Rhodopseudomonas palustris: one gene and its partner. The protein of the gene in region 1 interacts with the protein of each later gene in a pairwise test. Links are inferred from orthologs where the notes say so. Each region holds a gene or a part of one and is shown on either strand. Other genes may lie near its edges.

Region 1 (2,855 bases):
GCCAGGTGCCGGAGATGCCGAATGCCGGCGAGACGTTGTAGGAGAAGGTCGGCCCGAGATAGACGGCATCGCCGACGAAACGGTCGAGCCCGCCGCCGTCATAGGCGCGCAGGTAGCGGACATTGAGACCGGCGAGGAATCCGGGCACGAACGCGTAGGACAGGCCGCCGTGCAGTTGCAGTTCGGAGTCGTGCCCCCAGAGATTGGTCGCGCGCTCGCGGGTGGCGCCGGTGCCGTACCAGACGTTGAAGACGGCGAACAGCCGCTCGGCGATCAGCTCGCGGTCGAACAGCGCCGCGAACTCGCCGCCGTACTGCTCGATCCGGCCGCCTGTCGCCTCGTCGACGCGGGACCAGTTCGGCTGCGCGTGCAGCGTCAGCCCGAACGGCGCCGCCTTGCGATCGACCAGCTTGTAGCGGAACTCGAGCGCGGCACCGTTGAAGGTGAAGTGATGGCGGTCGTCGTGGCCGAACACGCCGTCGATCCGCTGCCCGCCGAACGACAGCCCCGGTGCGATGCGAATCCGATCGGTGAGTGTGTACTTGACCTGGGCCAGCGTCCCCAGCGTGGCGTAGCGGCCGTCGCGCTTGCCGAAGCCGCCGACGTTCTCCATCTCGACCTCGATCTCGCCCTTCTGGCCGATATCGGAGCCCATCGAAAAGCCGAAGATGTGCTCGGTGTCGACGCCTTCGGCGTGGTGCGTGCCCGGCACCGTCGCGGGGCGCTGCATCGCGAAGCTCAAGAGCGACGATGCGGGCAACGACAGCCAGGACGGCGCGTCCTCCGCGGCGGCCGGTGAGATCTCCGCGGCGGCACCGGCCGCGAATGCGGTCGCCACGACCATCCGCCCCCATGACGATGTCCGAGCCGGCGACCGCTTCGCCGTGTCGATCCGAAGTCTCACCTGCGTTCCTTTACTTCCGAGCGCGGCCGAGCGGCGCGCAGTTTCATCCTGCACCGGCCGGCCTTGCGACGGTGGTGCACAATCCCGATATTGTAGCCTTGGCTACATCGTAGAGAACGAGTCGCAACTGTCAATGCCCGATTGTTGCCTCGGCTACATTTTGACGCCGACGAGAATTCGTGCTTTCCGGATCGCAGCAATCGCGAGCGTGAATCAATGAGCCCTGCCGTCCCGCGGAAAGCCCAGCGCAACGACGCTCCCCCGGCCGATCTGCCGACCGAACTGGTGCAGGCCCGCCGCTTCGGCAAGGCCCGGTCGGCGCAGTCGACCGCGATCCTTGAGGACTATGTCGAACTGATCGCCGACCTGTTGGCCGGCACCGGCGAAGCGCGGCCGACCGACATTGCACGCCGCCTCGGCGTCTCGCACGCCACCGCGATCAAGACCATTTCGCGATTGAAGAAGGCCGGGCTGGCGACCTCGCGCCCCTATCGCGGCGTGTTTCTCACCGAGCAGGGCCAGGCGCTGGCGGAACGGTCCCACGCCCGCCATCGGCTGGTGGTCGATCTCTTGCGCGCCGTCGGCGTCCCGCCCGAAGCTGCGGAAGCCGACGCCGAGGGCATGGAGCACCACTGCTCGGAAACCACGCTGAAGGCGTTCGCGCAGTTTCTCCGGTCGTAGATTCGCGGGCCGCCGGACCGCCGGCGCCGTGGCAGGGCCGCGTCGGGATCGGTTTCGCCAAAAGCCAAGGTATCGCTGCGCGGCCCTGCCCCCTGCCGAGAGCTGCAATGTGACGACGCGGAGCGGCTTCTTGATGGCATCATCGGAGGCCGCATCGTCATCACCGCCATGACAGGACTCCATGGGTAGTGGCGGCTCAAGCTTTGCCGATTGGCACGACCGGCTGCGCGCTCATCGTGCCTGATGCACGAAATCGATGGATTGGCGGGCCTAACAGGCGCACGGTGCAGCGACCGGCGCCGGGCGTGCTGCTTTGAGTCGCCCACGCGATGCCGCGCCTCCGCGCTGGCCACCAAGTCACTTCCGTATCCCCATCCAGCAGGAGACCACGATGGCCAAAGGCGAACAGAAGAGTAATCGCGAAGCCAAGAAACCCAAGAAGGAAAAGGTCAAGACCATCGCCGCCGCGCCGAGCCAGAAGACCGGCAATTGGCAGCCGACCCAAGGCGGGACCGGCAAGAAGAAGTAACGCCGGCCGCAACCACCGCGGCCGCGAACCGTGCCGCTCGTTCGTCATTCCGGTTCGCGTCGGATAGCGACACGAACCCGGAAAGCCATTACCGCCACGATCAAGACCGAGATCGCAACGCCGCTTCCCTGCAGCGATCCGTGACCTGAATGGCCGCGGCGACGTCCGGGCCGGCGGACCCTGCCCCTGAGACCTGGCTGCCACGCCACTCGCCCGCGCTCCGCGTCGCGCGCGCGCCGCGTTGAACTCCGGTGCCCCCGTGCTGGACAAAGTGGGAAGCTGACGGACGCCGCCGTAACCGGCTCCGCCCCCATTCTGATCATGCCGATGGGCCGCCGCGAGCTGCGCGGCGCTGCCCAGCAGCCGGGACGCGCCGCATGCCCACCATCATGCTGATTGCCGTGATCGGCATCCTGTTTCTGCAAGCGACCGGCGCGATTCCGCCGAGCAGCGTCGGCGGGCCGATGACGATCGCACTGGCCTTCCTGCTCGGCGCCTTGGCGGTCGGCATCCACGACGCCAAAACTAGGCAACGCGGCCCGCTCGGCTGGATCGTCAGCATCGCGGTCGCCCTCACCGGCGCCTTCCTCTCCGCCCCGCTCGGCGGCATGGCCGTGGCCATGCTGCTCGCCCCGTTCGTGCAGGGCTCGTCGTCCCTCGCCGCCGCCGGCGGCCCGGTGATGGCCATAGCGCTCGCGGGGACGATGATCGTCACGCTGGCGGGAGCATGGGGGGCGATCT
Region 2 (2,893 bases), 2.7 Mb from region 1 along the record:
CGAGATCGAACAGCAGGCGCTGACCATCGCGGCGGATTTCGCCCATGACCTGCCGCGCATCCGCGCGCTGCTCGACAGCGATATCCGCGCCGCGTTCGATGGCGATCCGGCAGCGAAGAGCCTGGACGAAGTCGTATTCTGCTATCCGGGTGTCGCCGCGATGATCCGGCATCGCATCGCGCACCGGCTGTACGTGCTCGGGGTGCCGATGCTGGCGCGGATCGTCGCGGAGATCGCCCATGCGCAGACCGGCATCGACATCCATCCCGGCGCGACCATCGGCGAGAGCTTCTTCATCGATCACGGCACCGGCGTCGTGATCGGCGAGACCGCGCGGATCGGCAAGCGGGTGCGGCTGTATCAGGCGGTCACGCTCGGGGCCAAGCGGTTCGAGACCGACGAGCACGGTCGCATCGTCAAAGGCGGCGACCGTCATCCGATCATCGAGGACGAGGTCGTGATCTATGCCGGCGCCACGGTGCTCGGGCGGGTGACGATCGGGCAGGGCTCACAGGTTGGCGGCGGCGTCTGGCTGACGCGCGATGTGCCGCCGAACAGCGTCATCACCCAGGCCAAGGCGCGCTATGACGCCTTCGAGGACGGTAGCGGTATCTGAGCTGGCAAGCCTGCGAAAGAATTTTCTCCCGTTTGGCGCTTTCGGGTCAGATATTGGTCGCGATTTGCTGTCAGTGCGACGGCCACGTTGTTTTTATTCTCCAGGCATTGCGATGCGGGAGGCCGGCCGGTAGTCGATAGGGAACGCCGCCACGCGGGCGGTCACCTGGAATCGATGAACGAGCCCATCATGAATGCTCCCTGGCAACCGCCCGCGGGAGAGCGCCCCGCCTTCGTATCGACGCAGCCGACCACCGGTATCCTGATCGACCGTGTCCGCAAGGTGTATTCGGCACGGAAGAGCAGCGCCGAAGTCGTCGCCCTCGACGATATCAGCCTGACCGTTCCGAAAGGCTCCATCCTCGGCGTGATCGGCCGCAGCGGCGCCGGCAAGTCGACGCTGATCCGGCTGATCAACGGGCTGGACAAGCCGTCGAGCGGCCGCGTCGTCGTCAACGGCGTCGAAATCACCGCGCTGTCCGAACGCGATCTGCGCACCGCGCGGCGCTCGATCGGCATGGTGTTTCAGCATTTCAACCTGCTGTCGTCGCGCACCGCCTACGGCAATGTCGCACTGCCGCTCGAGATCGCCGGCACGCCGAAAGCTGAGATCGAAAAGCGCGTGCTGCCGCTCTTGGACATGGTCGGGCTCGCCGACAAGCGCGACCGCTATCCGGCGGAGCTGTCCGGCGGTCAGAAGCAGCGCGTCGGCATTGCCCGCGCACTCGCCACCGAGCCGTCGGTGCTGCTGTCGGACGAAGCCACGTCCGCGCTCGATCCGGAAACCACCGACCAGATTCTCGAGCTATTGAAGCAGATCAATCGCGATCTGCATCTCACCATACTGTTCATCACCCACGAGATGGCGGTGGTGAAGGCGCTGGCCGACCGCGTCGCGGTGATCGAAGGGGGCCGCATTGTCGAGGACGGCGCAACCTTCGACGTGTTCGCCACCCCGCGCCACGAGGTGACGCGGCGGTTCGTTTCGTCGGTGACCGGCAGCGGCGCGCCGGACTGGCTCTTGGAAAAGCTGCAGCCGCATCAGCCGCCGGGTGGGCAGGCGGTGCTGCGCATCACCTTCAAGGGCAGCGACGCCAACCAGCCGCTGCTGTCGCGGGTGTCGCGCGAGCTCGGCGTCAATCTCAACATTCTCTCGGGGCAGGTCGAGATGATCGCCGGCCATCCGTTCGGCACGCTGATTGTGTCGCTCGACGCCGCGCCCGAGGTGCTGCGCCAGGTGATCGCGCAACTGTCGGCCGGCAACAACCTGGTGGAGCAGCTCGGCTATGTCGCCTGAACTCATTCGCATGATCGCGTCGTCGACGCTCGACACCCTCTACATGGTCGGGTTGGCGGGGTTGTTCGGCACGCTGATCGGCCTGCCGCTCGGCATCTTCCTCGCCACTTCTCAAACCGGTGAGCTGTTCGCCGCACCGATCGCCAATCGCCTGATCGGCGTCGTCGTCAATGCGACGCGTTCGACGCCGTTCATCATCCTGGTGGTGGCGATCGTGCCGCTGACCCGGCTAATCGCCGGCACTTCGATCGGCACCGCGGCGGCGACCGTGCCGCTGACGATCGCTGCGATCCCGTTCATTGCCCGCGTCATCGAAGCGGCGATCCGCGAGGTCGATCACGGCCTGATCGAAGCGGCGCGTGCGTTCGGCGCCAGCCCGCTTCAGATCGTCCGCAAGGTGCTGTTGCCCGAAGCGATGCCGGCGGTGACGATGGCGCTGACGCTGACCATCGTCAGCCTGCTCGGCTATTCGGCGATGGTCGGTGCCGTCGGCGGCGGTGGTCTCGGCGACCTCGGGATTCGCTACGGCTATCAGCGCTTCATGCCGGAGGTGATGCTGACTGTGGTGCTGGTGCTGATCGCGCTGGTGCAGGGCGTGCAGACGCTCGGCGACACGCTGGCGCGCAAGCTCGATAAGCGCCGCATCCGCCGTCACTGATTTCCATGTCTCGACCAGGAGCTTCTCAATGCGCCGTCTTGCCGTTTCCCTGATCGCGCTGGCCTTCGCCGGCGCCGCCCATGCCGAGACCATCCGGGTCGGCGTCACCGCCGGTCCGCACGCCGAGATCCTCGACGTGGTCAAGAAGGTCGCCGCCGAGCGCGGCCTTGACATCAAGCCGGTCGAGTTCACCGACTACGTGGTGCCGAACCAGGCGCTGGCGCAGAAGGAGCTGGAGGCCAATTCGTTTCAGCACGAGCCGTATCTGAAAGCGCAGGTCGCCAAGACCGGTTGGACCATCGTCAAGGTCGCCAACACCATCG

Evidence for each region. Proteins that work in one complex are often made in the same cells at the same time.
Region 2: the proteins of mntR (region 1) and FLL57_RS03090 interact in binary tests that used the Escherichia coli proteins (3 or more experiments, as listed by UniProt). The link is inferred for Rhodopseudomonas palustris from one-to-one orthologs.

Annotation. Positions count from the first base shown.
Region 1 is NZ_CP041387.1:3,386,023-3,388,877, forward strand. What follows is about bases 69-2,852. They hold mntR (manganese-binding transcriptional regulator MntR), read left to right. Parts: upstream 69-1,120; coding sequence 1,121-1,585; downstream 1,586-2,852. Other genes in these bases: FLL57_RS15455 (hypothetical protein), read right to left, coding at 69-844; FLL57_RS23375 (hypothetical protein), read left to right, coding at 1,977-2,114; FLL57_RS15465 (hypothetical protein), read left to right, coding at 2,492-2,852. Also shown: more of FLL57_RS15455, read right to left, coding at 1-68; more of FLL57_RS15465, read left to right, coding at 2,853-2,855.
Region 2 is NZ_CP041387.1:665,789-668,681, forward strand. Bases 37-2,858 are described here. They hold FLL57_RS03090 (methionine ABC transporter ATP-binding protein), read left to right. Parts: upstream 37-805; coding sequence 806-1,912; downstream 1,913-2,858. Other genes in these bases: epsC (serine O-acetyltransferase EpsC), read left to right, coding at 37-616; FLL57_RS03095 (methionine ABC transporter permease), read left to right, coding at 1,902-2,570; FLL57_RS03100 (MetQ/NlpA family ABC transporter substrate-binding protein), read left to right, coding at 2,599-2,858. Also shown: more of epsC, read left to right, coding at 1-36; more of FLL57_RS03100, read left to right, coding at 2,859-2,893. UniProt on the Escherichia coli protein: Part of the ABC transporter complex MetNIQ involved in methionine import. Responsible for energy coupling to the transport system. It has also been shown to be involved in formyl-L-methionine transport.